Regions from separate parts of the Veillonella sp. 27098_8_77 genome, predicted to be linked through region 1. Evidence: riboswitches for the same ligand, from Rfam matches in the RefSeq annotation. Region 1 holds a riboswitch; the other holds the start of a gene.
What was found. Region 1 has a riboswitch for cobalamin ahead of nikB (nickel ABC transporter permease). Riboswitches for the same ligand answer to the same signal wherever they lie in the genome.
Positions count from the first base shown of each region.

Region 1 (11,900 bases):
GGGATTTGAAATCTAGAACAGATTGCATGGAATATGCTGCTAAGCATGATATTCCAGTTGTGGCAACTAAATCTCATCCATATTCCATGGACCAAAATGTATGGCATTTATCCCATGAAGGTGGGGATCTTGAAAATCCAGCAAATGCTCCTAAAGATGATGTATATTTAGTAACACATACACCTGAACAAGCTCCTGATGAAGCTGGTTATGTAACTGTAACTTTCAAAGAAGGCGTACCTGTAGCCGTTGATGGTCAAGAAGGCACTCCTCTTCAATTATTGGAAAAACTCAACGAAATCGGCGCACACTATGGTGTAGGCGTTGTAGATATCGTTGAAAATAGATTGGTTGGTATGAAATCTCGTGGCGTTTATGAAAACCCAGGTGGATCTATTATCATGTATGCTCATAGAGAACTTGAATACCTTTGCCTCGACAGAGCAACATACCACTACAAAGAACTTATTGCTAACAAATACGCTGAACTCGTATATGATGGCATGTGGTTTGCACCATTGATGAACGCGCTACAAGCATTCGTTGATGAAACTCAAAAAACTGTAACTGGTGATGTAAAACTTAAATTGTACAAAGGCAATATTATCTCCGCTGGTGCAACTTCACCATATTCCTTGTACAGTGAAGATTTCGTAACATTCGAAGAAGACGATGTATACAACCAAGCTGATGCAGCAGGTTTCATCAACTTGTTCGGATTACCTCTCAAAATTAATGCTTTAATGAAAGAAAAGGCAGGTAAATAATGGCTAAATTGTGGGGCGGGCGTTTCACAAAAGGCACAGATAAAGCGGTAGAGGATTTTACGTCCTCTATCGCTTTTGATGCGCGGATGTACGCCGAAGATATTGCAGGCAGTAAAGCACATGCTACAATGCTGGCAAAACAAAATATTATCTCCGACGCAGATCGGGACGCTATTGTTGAGGGCTTAACAAAGATAAAAGGCCAAATTGATAAGGGTGAGTTCCCATTCTCCGTGGCTCTTGAAGATATTCATATGAATATTGAAAAACGCCTAACAGATGATATTGGTGAAGCAGGTGGTCGCTTACATACAGGCCGTAGCCGTAATGACCAATGCGCAGTTGATTTACACATGTACGTGCGTAAAGCCGTAGTAGAAATGGGCGAGCTCATTGTCGATATGCAAAAGGCACTCATTGAAACGGCTGAAAAATACAGCGATGTTATCATGCCTGGCTATACGCATTTACAACGGGCACAACCTGTATTGTTCGGTCATCATATGATGGCATACTTCTCTATGCTAGAACGCGACTTTGACCGTTTGTTGATGGTCTTCAAACACGCAGACATTATGCCACTTGGTGCAGGGGCTTTAGCAGGTTCTACGTACGGTATTGATCAAACATATACGCAAGAATTATTGGGTTTCTCCCGTATTTACGAAAATAGTATGGATGCCGTATCTGACCGTGACTATGTGGTTGAATTCTTATCCTTTGCATCTCTTGTGATGATGCATTTGAGTCGTCTTAGCGAAGAACTCATTTTGTGGTCCTCTAATGAATTCAATTTTATTGAACTTGATGATGCGCATTGCACAGGCTCTAGCATCATGCCACAAAAGAAAAATCCTGATGTATGTGAACTCGTTCGTGGTAAAACAGGCCGTACTTATGGCCATTTGTTAGGGCTTTTGACCACATTGAAAGGCTTGCCACTTACTTATAATAAGGATATGCAAGAGGATAAAGAGGGCATCTTTGATGCTATCGACACGGTACACTTTGCATTGTCCATTAATGCGGCGATGATTCGCGGTATGAAGGTCAATGGGACTCATATGAAAGCTGTCCTCGATGACGATTTCTCGAATGCTACCGATATGGCAGACTACCTTGCGAAAAAAGGTGTGCCGTTCCGTGAGGCTCATGAAATTGTAGGCAATGCTGTGCATCATTGTATCGAAAAAGGTTGTGTATTACTTGATTTATCCGTTGAGGATTTCAAAGCAATCTCTCCACATTTTGATGCGGACATTCTAGATGCTATTTCCATTGAAGCTTGTGTAGCAGGTCGTAACAACTATTCTGGTACGGCTCCAGAATGTGTGGAAAGACAACGTAATAATGGTAAGCAAATTATTGCTAACGAAGAAGCACAAATCGATAGCTGGAAATCTATCGTAAACTCTGTACAAGAGTAATGCGTATCTGTTAGGATCTTAAATGATTTCTTAGATTATAAAATTGGCTTCACCTGTGGGTGAGGCCAATTTTTGTATATGGACCACCTAGTTTTAAATCTTAATTGGTGTATGGTGAAATTAGCACAATCTTATTTATTTTGTGTCTTTTTGAAGTGGACGTGTAATAAACAATGGTCTTGTAGCAAGATACTATAACTTGAATAGATAGTGATTTTTCATATATTTGATTGATTAAACTGAAAGAAAATGATACTCTTACATTCTTTATACCGTTTCTAATCAAAAATAATATATAATTACTATATTTTTATTCAATTCGTGTAATATGCGGTGTCCACTAATAAAGTACTTTTCATTTACCACCTATGGTGTTATTATTAATTCGAAAAACAAATAAAAACGGTACTTTCACATTCCCGCCCATTACAGCAGGAACTGAACGTACTTAGCGGTTTTAATATATTACGTGAATTATGGACGAGAAAAAATTCACCTTACGAAAGGGGATTGATACATGAAAACCACCGCTAAAAAAATGTCTGTATTCCAGCTAACCACAATGGTAGCAGCCAATATGCTAGGAGCTGGGATCATTATGTTACCAACCAATTTGGCTCAAGTTGGTACTATTTCAGTGTTATCTTGGCTCGTGACAGCTGTGGGTGCGCTTTTACTAGCGTATATTTTTGCTCAAGCGGGTATGTTCTCCCAAATTAAAGGAGGCATGGGCGGTTATGCAGAACATCGCTTCGGTAAGACTGGACATTTTATGGCGAGCTATGCTTACAGCATATCTCTCATCATTGCTAATATAGCGATTGCAGTTTCCGCAGTTGGCTATGGCTCAGAATTCTTTGGTGTTGATCTAAATGCAACGCAAACAAGTCAAGTAACAATCGTCTTGTTATGGTTTGCAGCGATTTTGAACTTTAGAGGAAATCGCTTTACCGGTCAGCTCAGCAATATTACTATTTGGGGCTGTATTGTACCAGTGTTATTGATTGGTACGATTGGCTGGTTCTGGTTTAGCCCAGATACGTATTTGGCGGCATGGAATCCAAACGACTTGCCGTTCTTTGAAGCAATTAAACAATCCATTGCTTTAACATTGTGGGGCTTCCTAGGATTTGAATCTGCAGCAGCAAATGCAGATGCTGTAGAAAATCCAAAGAAAAACGTGCCAATTGCAACATTTGCAGGTACATTAGCAGTGGCGGTGATTTACATCTTGTCCACTAATGTTATGGCCGGTATCGTGCCTAACACAGAATTATTAAATTCCAATGCACCATTTGGTCTCACATTTGCATACATGTTCAATGACACAATTGCAAATGTCATCATGGCGCTCATGATCATCTCTTGCTGTGGTGCATTACTTTGCTGGCAATTTACATTGTCTCGAGTATTCAAGAATGCAGCAGAAGCAGGTTATTTTCCTAAGGTGTTTGCTCGTGTAAATAGCAAAGATGCACCTGTGCGTGGTGTATTTATCTTATTAGCTATTGAAACAATTCTTACATTGTTCACAGCTAATGATTCCCTTCGTGATCAATTTGAAACATTGGTAAACCTTGCGGTTGTAACTAATGTAGTGCCTTATATCCTCTGCATTATTGCAGTACCGACTATGATGCACATGTCTGGCTTAGAAAAACGTCGCATTGAGCGATTCTATTTTGTCGCTGCCGCAGGTGTTCTATACTGTGCATACGCAGTGTATGCATGTGGCGTCGATGCTATGCTCGGCAGTGCTGTTGCAGTGACTATTGGGATTTGCATTTACATGATACGCAAAGGTTGGTTAGCGTATCGGGCACAACGGTTTCAACAAAGTATTGATTAATTGAATATTCTCTCGTCTTATAGAGGCTGTTACTTCGGTAATGGCCTCTTTTGGTTATATGTATGGCAAAACAATACACTAGGGGGTATATGTATTGTTAGAAAATTATAAATATAGTATATTTATAATTGATAAAAGTGAATAAACTGAGTGTCGGTTTTACCGAGCGTAAAAGAGGAAAATGGGTGTAAATCCTATACTATGAAAATAGCTGTTATGAGGAGCAATATTTCGTATTAGGGTCACTGGGAAACTGGGAAGGCTGAAATATTGTGATGAATCAAAAGTCAGAAAGCCTGCTCAATCTTGAGGAACATTGTGCTAGAACACGGTGTTTTAATTTAGGTTAGTCAGGCAGGCTAATCTTTTTTTATGGTTATTTCATAGATCTTATTACACAGCATCATATTACATGTTTTCTTTCTATGTTTATTCACTATTAGGTGTTTTTATTTAAAAAGGGTATAGGAGGTGCCTATGGGCAAACGCTTTGCCAAGCAATTAGGACAATTTATTGTTACCTTGTTTGGCATCACATTTTTGACATTTTGTCTCACCTATTTAGCTCCAGGGGACCCAGTTACGATGCTACTGGAAACGGCGGATACTATCGTGTCTCAAGAAATGATTGATGAAACTCGAGCACAATTAGGCTTGGATAAGCCGTTTATCGTACAGTATGCAAACTGGGTAGTCAATGCAGCACAAGGTGACTTAGGAATGAGTTACTCTGCTAAAAAACCTGTAGTAGATCGCATGTTAGAAGCATTACCTGGTACGCTTGCATTGTCAGGAACCGCATTGGTATTTACGATTATCTATGCATTACCGGCAGGTATACTGAGTGCGTATAATCGGAATAAATGGATAGACTATGTACTGAGAAGCCTTTCTTTTATAGGCGTATCTATGCCGTCATTCTGGTTAGGCCTTGTATTAATTTACATTTTTGGCTTAAAGCTCGGCTTGGTTCCAATCGCTTCATCTCGTGTAACAGCGACAGGCGTTATTTTGCCAGCCGTTACATTGGCCGTTGTCGTTGGATCTAAATACATGCGTCAAGTTCGACTCGTTATCCTTGAAGAGATGCAAAAGGATTACGTTATCGGTGCCCGTGCCCGTGGCGTGAGCGAAATGAAGATTTTATTCGGTCACATTTTGCCTAATGCCGTATTGCCATTGATCACTATTTTAGGTGTTCTTATTGGTTGGTTATTAGGTGGTGTAGCGGTAGTTGAAATGGTATTCTCCTGGCCTGGCCTCGGGAATATGGCCATTTACGCCATCACTATGCGTGACTATCCATTGATTGAAGGTTTTGTGTTATGGGTTGCTATTGCATACATGTGTATCAATGCTTTAGTTGATGCATCCTATGTTCTATTGGACCCTAGATTGAAAAGGGAGAGAGCATAATGAAAGAATTTATTCAGAAACATAAATTGTTCTCTTTCTACACTGCATTGATGCTCGTTATCGTATTCATTGCTATCTTTGCACCATGGCTTGCTCCGGGCGATGCTTTCACATCGGATATGTCCAAGGCATTACAAGCACCTAGTACTCAACATTGGTTTGGTACCGACAAATTGGGCCGTGACGTATTGTCTCGTATCATTTATGGTACTCAATTATCTTTGTTCATGGGTGTATCCATCGTAGTGATTATGGTGAGCATTGGTACAGTCATCGGTGCCGTAGCAGGTTACTTTGGTGGCAAGGTTGAAATGGTTCTTATGCGCTTGGCGGATATCATGTTATCTTTCCCAGGGGTAGTGCTCGCCATTGCCATCGCCGGTATCTTAGGTGGTAGTATTGTAAATACCATCTTAGCATTATCGGTTGTAGGGTGGGCTAAATATGCGCGACTTGTTCGTTCTATGACGTTGAAAGTACGCGGTGAAGAATATGTAACGGCTGCTGTTATGATGGGGGCCTCTACATGGACGATTTTACGTCGTCATATTATTCCTAATATTTTGCCACTCGTTGTAACCACAGGGGCTCTTGATATTGGGGCTATTATGATTGAAGTTGCCGGTTTATCATTCCTTGGTTTTGGTGCGCAACCACCAACACCTGAATGGGGTCTTATGCTTAATGAAGGTCGTCAATACTTGCAAACGAGCCCATGGCTCATGGCGTTCCCTGGTTTGTCGATTTTAATCGTAGTATCCATATTCAATCTTTGGTCTGATTCTCTACGCGATGTAGTGGATCCTAAGAACCAAGGTTAATCTTAGTATTTGGAATCTTTATTAGGCCTTTGCGGCATAATAATGATATATAAGCTTTGTATATTGTGTTAATAAGGAGATTTTAAATGAAAAAATCTTGGAAAAAGGCTCTTTTAGCAGGTCTTAGCATTGTAATGATGGGTTCCTTCATCGCTGGCTGTGGCTCCGATAACAACGGCTCTGCAAATAAAGACGTATTGAAAGTAGGCGTAACTAACTTCGCTTCTACTTTAGAACCTACTGAAAACTTCTTCGCTTGGGTTGTAATGCGCTATGGTGTAGGCGAAACATTGGCTAAATTTGATGAACAAATGAAACCTCAACCATGGATTGCATCCAAATGGGAAGTATCCCCAGACCATAAAACATGGACTTTCACAATCAACGATAAGGTAAAGTTCTCCAATGGTAAAAAAGTTGATGCTGCAGCTGTAAAAGCATCTATCGAACGGGCTTTTGAAAAATCCAATCGTGCAAAAACATTCTTCGAATATGATTCCATCGAAGCAAATGGCCAACAATTGGTAATTCATACGAAGAAAGAATATCCTAATATGCCTGGGCTTTTAGCGGATCCATTGTTCCTTATCGTCGATGTACAATCTGAAAAAGACGGACGCAACTTTGCGAAAGAAGGCCCTATCGGTACAGGCCCATACGTAGTTAAATCTTTCACTAAAGAACGCGCTGAAATGGCTGCTAACGAAAACTATTGGGATGGTGCAGTACCATTCAAAACTGTAGAAATTCCTTCCATCGACGATCCTAATACGCGTGCTATGAGCTTACAATCTGGCGACGTAGATATGGCTGTTAACATCGGTGCTGGTGAAATCGGCTTATTCCAAAATAACGATAAGTTCAAGGTTGATGAAATTGCATCCCTTCGCGTAGTATTGGCTCGTATTAACCAAAAAGGTGTTCTTGGTGATGACAAAGTTCGTGCAGCTGTTATTTCCGCAACAGATCGTAAAAACTATGCCGATGTATTGCTAAAAGGCACATTCATTCCTGGTTCCGCTCCAATTCCACCATCCATGGACTATGGCTTCAAAGATTTGAAAGATCCTAATGCATATAATGTGGATCGTGCTAAACAATTGTTAGCAGAAGATGGCTGGAAAGATACTGATGGGGACGGCATCCTTGATAAAGATGGTAAACCGTTAACATTCAACTTCGTTGTATATAACTCTCGTGCAGAATTACCACTTTATGCCGAAGCTGTTCAAGCAGACCTTAAAAAAGTGGGTATCGACATGAAAATCAAAACAGTTGACTATAACTTGATTGATAAAATGGGTCAAGATGGCGACTATGATATGCTTATCTCCAATATCGTAACTGCTAATACAGGTGACCCAATCTGGTTCTTGTCTAACTATTGGCATACTAATATCGATGGTTCCAACCCACAAAATGGTTCTGGTTACTCTAATCCTCAAGTTGACCAATTGTTAGATGCTGCTGAAACTGAATTTGATCCTGCAAAACGTCGTGACTATGCAATTCAAATTCAACAATTATTGATGAATGATGGCGCTGCATTGTTCTTAGGTTACCCTAAAACTAATATCGTTACTGGTTCTTACTTGAAAGGTGCTGTCATGTACCCAAGTGACTACTACTGGATTACTAATAAAATTACAAAATAATAAGGAGCTATAATGGCAGAAAACATACTAACTGTAGAGAACCTTAACATCGCGTACCAAGGTGTGCCTGCTGTTATGGATGTAAACTTTACCTTGGAACGCGGTAAGGTATTGACCATTGTAGGGGAATCTGGATCCGGTAAAACTACCGTGATCCGGGCCCTTATGGGTTTGTTGCCTGCAGGTGGTGAGGTCACAGATGGTACAATGATCTTTAATGGTCAAGACCTTCGCACCCTATCTAAGTCAGAATGGAGATCCATACGTGGCAAAGACATGGCCATGATTTTCCAAGATAGCGGTAGTGCACTCGATCCGATTGTACGCATTGGTAAACAATTTAGAGAACTATTCAAAGCTCACATTGAAATCTCCAATGACGAATGTGATCGTCGTGCTATTGAATTATTAGAGTCTGTTGCGTTACCTAATTGCGCAGATATCCTTCGCCGCTATCCACATGAGCTGTCTGGCGGTCAACGCCAACGTGTTGGTATTGCCATGGCATTAGCATTAGACCCAGCATTACTCATCGGTGATGAACCAACATCTGCTCTAGACGTGACAACACAATCTCAAGTTGTTATGCAAATGATGGAATTATCTAAAGTGCATAATTCCGCTATCGTTATGGTAACCCATAACCTTGGTGTGGCGGCGTATATGTCCGATTACATCATCGTTATGAAAAAGGGCCGTGTTGTAGATGCAGGTACGCCACAAGAAATCTTAGAAAACCCATCTAATGAATACACAAAACAACTAAAAGATGCGGTACCAACATTGGAAGGAGGTCGTTACATTGACTAACTACGCAGTAGAAATTAAAAATGTATATAAACGATTCCCACTTCCTACTGGTGGCGAACTTGAGGCATGTAAAAATATCAATATCACCCTTGAAAAAGGGGAATCTCTTGGTATTGTAGGTGAATCCGGCTCTGGTAAAACAACATTGGTTCGTATGATTATGAAAATGTTGCCTATTACAGAAGGTGAAATCTATGTCGATGGTGTTGAAATTCAACATATGAATGCAGAACAAACAAAGGAATACCGTAAAAAAATTCAAATGGTATTCCAAGATCCATCTGCTGCATTTAACCCACGCATGAAGGTTAAGGATATTATCCTTGAACCACTATATAATTTTGGGCTTCTTGAAAAGGGAAAAGAAGAACAAATCGCTGGTGATTATCTTGAAATGGTAGATTTACCGCGCGAGTTCATGCATCGATTCCCTCATGAGATGTCTGGTGGTCAACGTCAACGTGTAGCTATCGCACGAGCTATCGTTTTGGAACCTGAAATCCTCGTATTCGATGAGGCAACGAGTGCCCTTGATGTATCTGTGCAAGATTCTATTGCCTATCTACTCGCTAGATTGCAAAAGAAACGGAATTTAACATATTTGTTTATCGCTCATGATATTGCTTTCATTCGTACTATGTGCCATAAGGTTGTAGTCATGTATAAAGGGGCTATCGTTGAAGAACTAGATGCGTTCCATCTAGCAGATGCAAAACATCCATATACAAAGGTGTTATTGAGTTCTATTTTTGAAATTGGTAAACCACATAATCCATTATCGATGGATACCGTTACTAATGATACAAATATATAATCTTATTGGTGAAAGCCTTCGCGTATGCGAAGGCTTTTATCTTTTCTATTTGCTAAATATATATTAGATGATTGAGAACTTTCGATAAATAGGATATGATAAAGATATTTTACGAGTAGGCGCCATTGCCGCCTAGCCTTGATTATGGATTTAAACAATTAAAGGATACCAATCCATATGATCCTAATAAGGCTAAAACTTTATTAGCTAAGTCTAGTTGGACAGATACCAATGGGGATGGCCTTGTAGATAAAAATGGTCAAAATCTCTCGCTAGTTTTATATACTTATACATCAAGACCTGAATTGACGCTATATGCAGAGGCAATGCAGGCGGATTATAAGAAAATTGGTATTGACGTACAGATTAAAATTGTCGATTATACGATGATTGATGAACTTATAGCACTGGCAGGTTTTACGCTAGATGCTACAATCGCACGCAATGCTATCATCAATGCCCAACAAATTTTGCTCGATGAAAATGCTACCATATTCCTTGGCTATCCTAAGATTAATATGATTGGTAAAAGCTATCTAAAGGGTATTCACACATCACCTAGTGAATACTATGTAATCACGAAAGATTTGAAAAAAGAATAAGTAGTATTGATTTAGACACAATAAAAGGACCAGCTATAAGGCTGGTCCTTTGTGTTGTTCAATTATTATTTTTTGCTGTCTACTGCATCGAGGTCATTCATATCCACCTCGTTAGCACGGCCAATCATGCGATTATATTTTACATATAATTGCGTATATGCTTCGCCATAGGAGGAGTTGATAATGATGTAATTTCTTGCTTCTGCAATAAATTCTTTTACAGCATCTTGATATTGTTTAACCGCAGCTTGCGTTTCTGGTTTTGTACCAGGTTGCAAGTCATTCAAGCGTTTTGTAATTTCTTGTAGATTGGTTTCGACCTTTTGTGTATCTGTATTACCATCAGGATCGATAATATCTATGGTTTGAGATAATAGTATATTTAATTCAATGAAATTAACTGCATTGACTCTGTTTTCATCAGCGAATTCTTTCATGCGTTCTGTATATAATTCGTTATTACGATTTTCAAGTGCTAAATCGTATGCATTATAGGCCGCATTGAATTGATCCGCTAATGGTACATATTGGCTAGCTAAGTTATCACTACCTACAAAATTATCTTTTTCAAAAGTTCTATCTGTGTAGTAGTTTTGAAGTTGGTCAGCTACAGGAATTAATTGCGATAAGATGGTAAGTAATTCATCCGTCGCCTTATTTACATCCTCATATGGTGTGGAACTTTCTTCTTTAGCTGCTTCAAGCTGAGTTTTTAATTTCTTATAGTCAGGTAATGTTACAGACGTATTATGTGTATGATTGCGCAATTCTTCAAGGGTTGGTTGTATTTGATAGGTATAGGCAACACTATTCAAATTAAATGTATCAGCTGCCTCAATATAAGGTCGTAAGGCATTGATCTTATCCTCAATTGTAGAGCGATATAATATTGTAGTTGCTTTATTGGATAGGAAGTGATAAGCGCAATAAATGCCTCCACCAATAACAGCAATCCCTAGAATTACGGCTAAGATTAATTTAATATAACCCTTTTTCAATTGCCAATACTCCTTGTAAAACGCGTTTGTGAAAAAATATCTATACTTTATATTCTATACAGTTGATATCAGTATTATTATAGCATAGATTAAAGGGGCAAAAAAGATACATATAACTGATAATTATTAAATAAATATTAAATATTATAAAGCATTAATAGCTATTTGAGTAAGTAATATATTTATTGATATGCAATGCAGTGTATGTTTATTTCATATTTATAAGTTGGTATAATTAAATTAACAAATGGGAGGTGATTGGAATGGATTTTGAACGTCGCTATGATTCTATTGAAGAAGTTTTAGATGTAGCAAAGTCTGCAGAAGGTAAGCTTGTAAAGGAGTATGATGTAACTAATCGACTTGAGACGAAGAAAAATAAGGGAGGCATAGGTCAAATCATTGAAGAAGGCTTATTTCATATGGCTCCCAATAGTCGTGCAGAAGCTGATTTTGCTAACCTAGATCTTGAATTAAAGGTTACTGGCATCAAAACAAATGCAAAGCAGACATCCTTCTCAGCAAAGGAAAGATTGGTTCTCAATATTATTGATTATATGGAAGAGTATAAGCGTACTTTTGAAGAATCATCGTTGTGGCATAAGAATAAAAAAATCTTGCTTATGTTTTATAAATGGATTGATGGTGTGAATAAAGGTGAATTTCCTATTCTTAAATCCGTTATCCATCAATTTTCTGAATCGGATTTAGCTATTGTTAAGCAAGATTGGCAAATTATTA
Region 1 is NZ_JAPVXW010000007.1:46,254-58,153, reverse strand. It holds gene O3617_RS05710 (argininosuccinate synthase) at 1-767, shown strand, start outside; gene argH (argininosuccinate lyase) at 767-2,194, shown strand; gene potE (putrescine-ornithine antiporter) at 2,712-4,043, shown strand; cobalamin riboswitch at 4,175-4,362, shown strand; gene nikB (nickel ABC transporter permease) at 4,521-5,459, shown strand; gene nikC (nickel transporter permease) at 5,459-6,280, shown strand; gene O3617_RS05685 (ABC transporter substrate-binding protein) at 6,367-7,935, shown strand; gene O3617_RS05680 (ABC transporter ATP-binding protein) at 7,948-8,745, shown strand; gene O3617_RS05675 (ABC transporter ATP-binding protein) at 8,738-9,559, shown strand; gene O3617_RS05670 (ABC transporter substrate-binding protein) at 9,685-10,161, shown strand; gene O3617_RS05665 (DUF3829 domain-containing protein) at 10,227-11,159, opposite strand; gene O3617_RS05660 (Sau3AI family type II restriction endonuclease) at 11,423-11,900, shown strand, end outside.

Region 2 (11,900 bases), on a different contig from region 1:
ATAAATTATATATCGTATCAACATACTAATCTATATAGGAGTAATCATGGCAAAGAAACAACATAGAGATCGCGTACAACAACAAAAGGAACCCCAAACAGCGGGCACGTTGATGAAATTATTTTTTCTCATCAGTTTTGTCGTTTTAGGCTTATTCGTATTCAACGATATGCCCATTAACTGGATTTTAGGCGTATACATAATAGACATCTTAGTATCCCTTGTATACGTGGCTTTCAACAGAAACCGTATCACCACATCTGATGTAGTGCACACGAATGTGCGTCGCATCGTATCATTCTTAATCATGCTCATTACGATGTTCTTCTACGCTTTTGCGTTGTGGCGCGTTGATCAATATACTACGCAAATGCAGGTGACATTGTTCATCGGTGGCGTCATCATTTACTATGCGGTGTTCAACAGCACGAAAACGGCGTTAAAACGTAAGTAGTTGAACAACGGACACAAACAATAGCACGTAGTTGAGCAACAGACGCAAACAATAGCACGTAGTCGAACAAGAGATTACTCACCTAGCAAATCATAGGCATAACAAAAGAGGCATATCTTACATACGGTCTTGTATGTGAGGTATGCCTCTTTATTGTCCTAGTACGACAGGGATGGCTAGGGACACGACTTGTCCACGTTTGTTAACAATGCTACCGCTATTCTTGATGATACGGATGGCTTCATCTCGTACGTCAGGAGGAACGGAATCCTCTACGATACGAGGTGTATTAACGCCGACGATGACATTACCATTGGCGTCAAAGTTAACGCGCACAACGGCTTCGCCTTGCACGGATGATGCTTGGCCTTGTTCTTTCACTTGGCGCAAATATTCCGTAGGATTAATATCCGATTGTTCGAGCCACGCCCGTTGACCCGGCGTCAACAAATTGAGTGCATCCGCAAAAAACGATAGGTCTTTGTCTGTATTATCGAGACCATTGCCTTGAGCATTCGGATCCGTCGATACGTCATTGCCTACTAATTTCTTTTGTTGTTCCTGTTTTTGATGTGTCACTACACCAGTCTCACCGCCAGTGGCCTCAGATTCTATAGCCTTTGGAACAGCCCATTCACGTTTTGTAATCGGTGTTGGTTGTTCTGTGTCTATCTTTTTCTGGGGTTCCACAGTGTTTACAGGAGGTTTTGTTTCTTGTTTCTGAGCTACCGATGCAGGTGCGTCAGTAGGCGGTTTTGATTCCTCTGGTGGCGGCGTTACCGTCGGATGATCCTCGGCGTGTTCACTTTCACCAGCATCGGCCAAATCAAAGCTAATCTCAGCTGCCTCTTGGCCTGCACCAGTGCCACCCATGCCCTTTAGTGAAAGCCCCATGCCCGTTATCATGAGGATACTGATGCACAGGGATATCAAAAACGGTCGAAAATAATGCGATTCAAACATAGAATCACTTCCGATCCGTAGCGACACTAATATACTTAGCGCCATTTACTTTCAGCATATCGAGAAGGGCGATAACCTCGTTATAATACACATCCTTAGACGCGCGAATAACAAAAGCCTGACGTGGCGTGGTCCGCACGATATCCTGTACCTCTTGGGAGAGATTATCTGCAGAAATTTCGCGGTTATCGATATAGAGTTTATGCGATGTAGTAAGAGTAATGATGATCGGTTCAATGGATTTAGCCGTCGAAGTCGATGTGGATGGTAAATTTAACGGAATTTGTTGCTCCGTATTCATGTATAAGGTGCCGACCATGAAGAATACCAATAGGAAAAATACGATATCAATCATAGGGATAATCATAATAGTTGGTTCTTTTTTCACTCCTAATGTACGGCGTCTCATAGGTCATGTTCCTCGTTGTACGCATCGAGGATGCTGCCACATTCATGTTCTAAGGCTACGATAAAATCATTCACCTTCGCCGCACAATAACTATGAAAAGCGAGGGCAATAATAGCCACCGTAAGACCTGTTGCAGTTGCCACTAAGGCTTCGGATACACCACCTGTGATGATGGTCGGGGCCCCAATGTCGCCACCTACAACGGCAAAGGCGCGAATCATGCCGAGAACGGTACCGAGCAAGCCGAGCAACGGCGCCATCGTAACAATCATGCTAAGCCAGCTAAGGCCGCGTTTTAAACGTTCATCGGTATAGCCTACCAAGTCTTGCAAGCGGTTTTCTAAACCATTATAATTTTTTGCACTGCGCAAGGCCTTTGCAAAGAGAGTACCTAGATTTTGCGTATCTCGTTCCAATACGGTTGGCAACATAATCCAACCTGGATGATTATTTAGAACAGCCGTGAATTGGCGTATGTCCTTGCGAAACTTGCGGTATAGCAAAAAACGCTCAATGCCTATCATCAGCGTAACGACGAGAAAAATAACGAGTGGATACATGACGAACCCACCGGCTGCGAATAAATGTGTAATACTACTCATACTAACCTCCAAAAACCTACACCCATTTAGGCTCTTATCTTATAATTATAACACGTTTTTATACATCAAAACATATGAGGCATACCATAAAAAAGGGCTACATCAATAGACATGCTATTTGATGTAGCCCTTGTACGTACATGGCTAGATATTATTTATCAAGTTTATTAATATCCAAGCGATTCATACTACCAATGAAGCGATTGTAGGATTCAATCATATCATTGTAATGATCAGCTGATTGGTCACCTAAGAATGTACGAATTCTACCGATAGTTGTATTTAATTGAGACTTAGCAGTGTTATATTCTGGACTAGTAACGCTACTAGCCACATCCATAATGCCTTGTAACTCTTGGTTAGCTGCATTTACATCGATTTGTTTGCCTTCTTCAAAGCCATCTAATAGAGCCGTTAAGCGTAAATGAACTTCTTGAACTGCGGCAGCATTTTTCTTACCGGAATCTTTAAGTTCTTTCAACTGTTCTTGTTGGTTTTCCGTATTGTGTTTGTGAACTACTGCGTCTAACTGATTATATGCTGCATAGAATTGATCATATAGTTGAACGTATTTAGGTCCTAATTGTTGTTCCTTAGCATAATTATCTGCTTGATATGAATTAGTTTGGTAGTACGTATCCAATTCACTGGCTACTGGTACAATATCCTTTAATACAGCCAATACGTTGTCTAAAGGTTCCTTCATATCATCATATGGTACGCCAGCGTCTTTAGCAGCTTGCAACTTTTGTTGTAAGGTATCAAAGTGTGGTGCCATGAAGCTTGTTAAATGTTGCCCCTCTTTTAGTTTTTGAACGGACGGATTGATAGCATATCCAAAGCGTACGGACCAACTATTAAAATCGCCAATCGCTTCGATATAGTTATTGAATACTTTAACATCCTGTTGCGATGCCTTTTGAGCGCCTTGTTGCACCCCATTGGCAATCTTAGAGAAGCTACAGCCACTCATAAATAATGGGGATGTAAGAGCAGTTACACACAATACTGCTGTTGTCAGTTTTTTTACTAATGGATTCAAAATAAATCTCTCCTTTTAAAATAACCTATAGAGTATACATCTATAACTAAATTATATACTAAATATGATTTTTATGAAAGCTATATTTATGCATTTCATGAAACAAAAAAAGGCATAGTACCTATCAATTTCTATCGATTACAAATCGATAGCAGTATAGATACTATGCCTTTATGTATAGAGATTATTTTAAGGACTTATCAAAGACGCCAATAAGTTCTTCGACGGCTTGAGATTCACTCATTTCTCCATCTAAGACAGCCGCTTCGACTTCGCCCATACGACCTTGAATGACTACATTATTAAAGAATAGGTTATGCAAGTGTTCATCAATCATATCGCGTACCCAACGAAGGGATTGTTCTTGACGACGTTTGAGGAATACGCCATTTTCTTTGCCTTGTTCAGAAAATTCTTGGATTACATCCCACAATTCGTCGAGGCCATCCTTTGTAACGGCAGAACATGTGTAGGCTTGGGTTTTCCATTTTTCCGTAGCAGGGCGGATATAATGTAACATCCGATCATAATCACTACGGGCAATGAGCGCCCGTTTGAGGTTATCCCCATCCGCCTTGTTGACCACAATGGCATCGGCCAATTCCATAACGCCTTTTTTGATGCCTTGTAATTCATCGCCGGCACCGGTCAATACGATGAGCATAAAGAAGTCGACCATGGAACGAACGGTAACTTCACTTTGCCCTACCCCAACGGTTTCGACGAGAATAATATCGTATCCGGCAGCCTCGCAAAGCAGCATGGTTTCTCTACTTTTACGAGCCACACCGCCTAGTGTGCCACCAGCCGGCGATGGACGGATATACGCCTCTGGATGTTTCGTCAACGTTTCCATCCGCGTCTTATCGCCCAAAATACTACCCTTTGTAACTTGGCTAGTAGGGTCTACGGCAAGTACGGCTACCCTGTAACCTGCTTCAATGAGCATGTTCCCGAAAGCTTCGATAAATGTACTTTTACCAGCCCCAGGCACACCGGTAATACCGATGCGCAACGCCTTGCCTGTACGAGGCAATATGGCTTGTAACACTTGTTGAGCTAATTTAAAGTGTTCCTTATTATTACTTTCTACTAATGTGATAGCCCGTGAAAGTATAACGCGGTCACCCTGCTCGATACCGCGTACATAATCAGCGACAGATAATTTCTTACGCCGCTGTACGGGACGTACCGACGGAGCCAGATGAGCGGAACTAGATAAGAGGCCGTCATGCATTTCTTTGACGCCTTTCATTACGTGACACGCGAAGGTATCATCTTTTTTAGCATCTTCTGGCACCCAATCGGGACGGTATGTATCAACCATTGAATTCTTCGTCTTGAATGTGGTCAATCAATGTTTCTAGTAATTTCTTAGCCGCTACAGGCAAGACTGTACCAGGTCCAAAGATAGCCACTGCGCCATGTTCGCGTAGGAATTCATAGTCCTGAGCAGGGATTACGCCACCGATGGCAACCAAAATATCTCCGCGGCCACGTTTCTTGAGTTCTTCTACAAGTTGAGGTAACAATGTTTTGTGACCTGCTGCAAGAGAACTGAACCCGACGATGTGAACGTCATTATCCACAGCGTCTTGTGCGGTTTCTTCTGGAGTTTGGAACAAAGGTCCGATATCCACGTCAAAGCCCATATCCGCGAAGGATGTAGCGATAACTTTGGCACCGCGGTCATGACCGTCTTGACCCATTTTAGCAATCATGATACGTGGACGACGACCTTCGAGTTCTTCGAAATCATCCGCCATGCGACGTACTTCTTTGATTACATCGTCATCTTCAAATTCGCTAGAGTATACACCAGAAATAGAGCGAATAACCGCTTTATGACGGCCGCAAACTTTTTCAACAGCGAAGGAAATTTCGCCCAAGGATGCACGAGCACGAGCTGCTTCAAGTGCAAGAGCAAGCAAGTTGCCTTCCCCAGATTCTGTGGCATTTGTAATCGCTTCGAGGCAGGATTGAACCTTGTCTTCGTCACGGTTAGCACGCAATTGTTCTAAGCGGCGAATTTGCGCTTCCCGTACAGCCGTGTTATCTACGTCGAGGATATCCAATGGATCTTCTTTATCTAGACGATATTTATTGATACCAATAATAGCTTCACGGCCAGAGTCGATACGAGCTTGGCGACGAGCTGCCGCTTCTTCAATACGCATCTTAGGAAGACCAGTGTCAATCGCTTTCGCCATACCACCAAGGGATTCGATTTCTTGAATATGACCCCAAGCGCGACGAATCAATTCATCAGTCAATGCTTCTACATAGTAGGAACCGCCCCATGGATCAATAACCTTACATACCTTAGTTTCATCTTGAATGTAAAGTTGTGTATTACGCGCAATACGTGCAGAGAAGTCTGTAGGCAACGCGATGGCTTCATCAAGCGCATTCGTATGTAGGGATTGCGTATGACCCAACGCAGCACCCATCGCTTCCATACATGTACGGGCAACGTTGTTGAATGGATCTTGTTCTGTTAAAGACCAACCAGAAGTTTGGCTGTGTGTACGAAGTGCCATGGATTTTGAATTTTCAGAACCGAAGCTCTTAATAATCTTAGCCCACAACATACGTGCTGCACGCATTTTTGCCACTTCCATGAAGTAGTTTTTGCCGATTGCCCAGAAGAAAGACAAACGAGGAGCGAATTGGTCAACATGGAGGCCTGCATTTACACCGGTACGGATGTATTCAAGACCATCGGCCAATGTGTAACCTAATTCGATATCCGCCGTTGCACCCGCTTCTTGCATATGGTAGCCAGAAATGGAAATACTGTTGAACTTAGGCATGTACTGGGATGTATACGCAAAGATATCACCGATAATGCGCATGGACGTAGCTGGTGGGTAAATATAGGTATTACGTACCATGAACTCTTTCAAGATATCATTTTGGATTGTACCAGCCATAACCTTTTTATCAACGCCTTGTTCTTCACCAGCTAGGATGTAGAACGCCATAACAGGCAATACAGCGCCGTTCATTGTCATGGATACGGACATTTGGTCAAGAGGGATACCGGAGAATAGAATTTCCATATCGAGGATGGAGTCTACCGCAACGCCCGCTTTACCAACGTCGCCCACTACGCGAGGATGGTCGGAGTCATAACCACGGTGAGTAGCAAGGTCAAAGGCGATAGACAAACCTTTTTGACCGGCTGCCAAGTTACGACGATAGAACGCATTGGATTCTTCGGCTGTGGAGAAACCTGCGTATTGACGTACTGTCCAAGGACGAGTTACGTACATGGTAGAGTAAGGTCCACGCAAGAATGGAGGTATACCAGCCATATAGTCTAGGTGTGTCATTCCTTCATAATCCATCTCTGTATAGAGAGGTTTTAATTGGATTTGCTCCATTGTTGTGTTATATAATTCTTCAAAGTTCTTTCCCGTTTCTTTTTTAAGCTCAGCAAGCCATGCATCGCGAGATGTGGCAGTCTGAGATCCCAAGCCAAGAGAGGAGAAGTCTGGATTTTTAAACATGAGCTCACATCCCTTTCTTATCTTGTAACGCATGTAGAATTTCGTAGCAGTTTGCGCGAACAGAGATGAAATCATCTACACCGGCTTCACGGTATACAGGTTCTAATTCCTTAGAAGGTGCACCTGCTAAAATAACCGTTACGTGAGGCATAGTTTCTTTCAATTCCTTAGCGAGTGGTGGTACTAATTCAGGATATGTAGCATCTGTAGAACAGATAACTACTACATCAGCGCCACTTTCACGAGCTGCTTTGGCCGCATCAGCCGTTGTTTCATGACCGTCATTTTTAATAACTTCGAATGCCGCTACTTCAAAGAAGCCTGTGGAGAAATCTGCACGAGGTTTATGTTGAGGAATAGGGCCCATATTAGCCAAGAATACCTTCACATTATCCTTTGTGCGTTGTTTATAATTTTCCGTACGCATACGAAGGGCTTCAAATTGTTCCGTCCAACGATGAGCTGTGATAGGTTCGATTGTTTCAGACGAAATATCGCCCGCATCCAAGGCCTTACGGATTTGACGCATTGTCATTTTTTGCAATGCCCCAAGTTCGATGAGTCCAATCAATGCACCTGGTTCCGTTGTGCTTGCTTCGAGTGTAGATTGAGCTTTTACAACCGCGTCTGGATCTGCCGTTGCCAAGTATTCTTCGAGATGAGCTACCCGTTTTTGACGCAATGTTTCTTGATTTTCAGGTTTTGGATCAAGCAATTCTTCCGTCATGTTCGCGTACATGTTGTTACCAACGGCTACATCCTTACGGAATGCAAGGTTCTTAAAGCGTTCATTAAGAATCGTCTTAACTTGCGCTTGAGGATACCCTTCCTTCAATGCAGCAATGATACCGCCTTTAGATTCGATAGTTTGGAATTCATTCCAAATCTTTTCGCATAATTCAGCAGCCAATGTTTCTACATACCAGGAACCGCCTACAGGATCGACTGGTTGACGCAATTCGAATTCAGTTTGCAACATAACTTGGATGTTACGAGCAATGCGACGAGAGAATTCATCGGATTTGCGAATTGGTTGGTCGAATGGAGATACTTCAAGGCTATTGAGACCGCCTACAACGCCAGAGAATGCTTGTGTGGTGTTACGCAACAAGTTTACATATGGGTCGTATACAGTTTTTGTGAAAGCAGATGTTCTGCCGTGTACATGAACAGCGCGGTCAGCTTCTTCTGCGCCAAAAGCTTCCATGATGCATGCCCAAAGTACGCGCAATGCACGCAATTTAGCAATTTCCATGAAGAAGTTAGCACCCAAGGAGAATGTGAACATCATGCTCTTAGCGATGGTGTGAATATCGATGTTGCGTTGTGCTAATTGACGTACGTAGCAAACAGCTGTTGCCAATGCATAAGCAACCTCTTGCACATCGTTAGCACCGCCATTAGCGTATACATCGCCGGATACGAGCACCGTTTTAAGCTCAGGTGCTTGTTCCTTAGACCATACAACAGTATGTGCCATTTCATCAAAAGCAGTATCTAAAGACATATGTAATGCACCGTCTTTAGCCCACACGCCGATAGGATCTGCACCAACGAGACCTTTCAAATCGGATGTTTGCTTTTTAGAAGCTTTCACAGTAGCCGACAACATACCTAGCAAGATTGCTGCAGATGCGCCAGTTTCAATGTATAAAGGATTTTCCTTAAGATTAAATCGTTCAATTAATTGGCTGCAATCGTCCATTGTGGACAAGGATGTGCCACCTACGCCAACAGATGCGCCTACTTGCACGTCTTGATCATGGCGTGTTGCTTCATCAAGGCGAATGTTGTGAATGGTAGCGCCTTTCACAATTTCGTATAAACTTGCATGATTGGCATCCTTAGGTAAGGATTCGTCCACATATTGGGATACACCCCAAGAATCTTTAATATAGCCGCTTGCTTTTGTACCACGTAGGAACTCGCCTGCGCCAGGATAAACGCCCTTAGGAATCTTTTCCTGATGCAATGCAGGTGTGTAAATAGGTTGTAACGTAATACCTTCATAGGTTTTGGTGAACATTTTTTTATTGAAATCGCCACCTTTTAACGCCTTTTCAACCTCAGCCTGCCATCGTTCATACGTAGGTTTCTCAAACTCATCAAAGGATACAGGCGCCAGTAAATCGCGTTCAGCGTCCTTTGAAGTCTTTTTGTCAGACATATATGTGCCTCCTTTTCAACTTGAAACCATACAGGGGAACAGCGCACCGTACCAGTGAGTTGCTTGTATATGAGTTACATAGGCGCAAATATGTGCCCATCAACATATGATGCTTCTCCGATTAAACTAGTAAGCCTATGCCATATAAAACAGACTCTCTAATGTGGCAAATAAAAAACGTGCCACCCGAGAGTGACACGTTAGGTTACATATTGAATGGTACACTAAAAACACTGTAGCCAAAGCACTGTATCTAGCATACCTCAATCCCCTTCCTATCGCTCGTAGGTACATAACGGTGATTATCAAATAGGCAGTTCTCCTGGCTTGGGGTCAACACCTTGCTTTCGCCTTCCCAGATTGCTCCAGTGGCATTTTTGAAAGCAGGCTCATCCTCACAGTGGCGGGACCGCATCGGCTTGTACCGATTTCTCTATTAAGTCTTGCGACACCTATTCTCCATATTCGTTGTTCTATGTCCAATATAGTGTAAAATTATTCACAAAGTCAATGAACATAACCGGAAATCATAAGTGCTAAATTTTAAGTTATAATTAACTCATGCATGCAATAACAAAAACGCATAGATATGATTTCAAGTATTCCATATATAAGTCAACTCCACTACATAATCACCATGTTATAATAATTCTACGAGTGGGAGGTCGTATTATGAACGAAATAAACAAAAAAGGTCTCAGCACCACATTACTGTGCTGTTTAATATGGGGCTTGCTGCCCCTCTATTGGGCGCTTTTAAACCAAGTATCATCCTTTTCCGTATTATCGCACCGCATCATATGGTCCGGTTTTTGGATGTTCTTTCTCGTCATCGCTACGGGACGTGAACAACTGCGCATCGACATACAACATTTGCACACCCATCTTACGCAATTAGGACTACTATTACTGGCCGCTGTGCTGATCAGCGTCAACTGGTTTACCTACATTTGGGCCGTTACAAATCAGCACGTACTCGACACGAGCCTCGGCTATTACATCAACCCATTGCTCAATGTATTACTAGGCATCCTAATCTATAAAGAAACCTTGCTATGGCCACAGAAACTCAGCATCGCTATCGCCGTCTTAGGTGTGTCCATTATGACATTCCAAATGGGTACATTACCAATTGTATCCATCATTCTAGCCGTATCCTTTAGCCTCTATGGGGCCGTCAAAAAACGTCTCACCATCCATCCATTTTCGAGCATCGCCTTCGAGGCATGGCTCGTCACACCGGTAGCATTATGGTATTTAGTAGCTGTGGATACCACCTCGTGGGCCTTTATCGATAACCTAACGCCGACCGGTCTCCTCCTCATCGGCGCCGGCCTCACCACATCAATCCCGCTCATTCTCTTTTCATATGGTGCTCGTCTATTGCCCCTAAACATTCTCGGATTTTTACAATACCTGTCTCCTACCATGGGCTTCTTCTTAGCCATCTTCTACTTTGGTGAAAGCTTTGGTACAGCCCAACTCATAGCATTCGGCTGTATCTGGGTCGCACTCGTATTATTCTCATTATCTAATCGAATACCATCAGCTCGTAAGAGAAGCTAAAAGAAGGCTGTATCAAATGACATTTTCATTTGATACAGCCTTTTTGTATTCATATAACGTACTGGAAACTCAACGCTTATTAATCCAGCTCATTCATATCGGTCGTATTCATATTAGAAATATAATGGTTGTAAGCCTCAACCATACGATTATAATCCTTATCTTGTTTTGAAGCCATATAAGTTCGAATAGCGCCGATTGTAGAGTTTACGGAGCTCTTAACAGTATCATAATTAGAGCTAGTAATACCATTAGACAAATCACCAATTGCTTGTAACTCTTGATTAATCGCGTTCACATCCGGTTGGTTTTCACCATCTAGCTTTTCAAGAACAGCGGTAAGCCTCAAATGAACCTCTTGTGCAGCGGCTGCATTTTTCTTACCTGCATCACGCAATTGTTGTAATCGTTGTTGCAATCGATCGAGGTTAATTTTATGCATCAGATTATCAAAGTCCGCATAGATAGGCACAAATTGCTCATACAACTGTACATATTTTGGACCTAATTGCTGTTCCTTAGCATGGTTATCTGTGGTGTATCCTTTAGATTTATAATATGCATCCAATTCTTCGGCTACCGGTGTGATTTCATTCAATTTTGAAAGCAACTTATCTAGGGGCTCCTTCATTTCATCATAAGGAATACCCTCTTGCTTAGCCTCTTCTAATTCTTTTTGTAGCTGCTTAAAGTTCGGTGTATTAAATACAGTTAAATGCTTGCCTGCTTTTAAATCATTAATCGTCGGTGTATTCGCATAATCAAACATAACAGACATACGATTATATCGGCTTATGGCTTTCACATATTGATTAAATAGCTGTACCTGATTCTGTTCCGACCGCTGTGCAATCTCCTTGCGGCTCTGCTCAGTGCCCTGCCAGAGTTCTGACATGCTACAACCGCTCAAAAACAACGGTGATGTCAGCGTTACTGCACACAATACAGCCATTGCGAGCCTTTTGCCAAGTGGTTTCATGATGAATTCTCTCCTTTCATCAATATACAGCTTAGTTTATACATTCTAATTATATATCATTATGATTTATATAAATAGAACCAATGCACAAAAATCATATAACTATCATTTGTCAAGTGACCAATAGAGTCAGGGGTGACCAATAGTCACCCCTATTTTTATTTATATACTGTTAAACTACAGATAATAAGAAATAACTCCTAACA
Region 2 is NZ_JAPVXW010000004.1:46,063-57,962, reverse strand. It holds gene O3617_RS03675 (CAAX protease) at 47-454, shown strand; gene O3617_RS03670 (hypothetical protein) at 605-1,360, opposite strand; gene O3617_RS03665 (biopolymer transporter ExbD) at 1,422-1,826, opposite strand; gene O3617_RS03660 (MotA/TolQ/ExbB proton channel family protein) at 1,823-2,428, opposite strand; gene O3617_RS03655 (DUF3829 domain-containing protein) at 2,580-3,470, opposite strand; gene meaB (methylmalonyl Co-A mutase-associated GTPase MeaB) at 3,655-4,797, opposite strand; gene scpA (methylmalonyl-CoA mutase) at 4,790-6,982, opposite strand; gene O3617_RS03640 (methylmalonyl-CoA mutase family protein) at 6,987-9,149, opposite strand; cobalamin riboswitch at 9,444-9,620, opposite strand; gene rarD (EamA family transporter RarD) at 9,822-10,715, shown strand; gene O3617_RS03630 (DUF3829 domain-containing protein) at 10,795-11,694, opposite strand.
Region 2: it holds a riboswitch for cobalamin, as region 1 does, so the genes downstream of both, O3617_RS03640 (methylmalonyl-CoA mutase family protein) here and nikB (nickel ABC transporter permease) in region 1, are expected to answer to the same signal.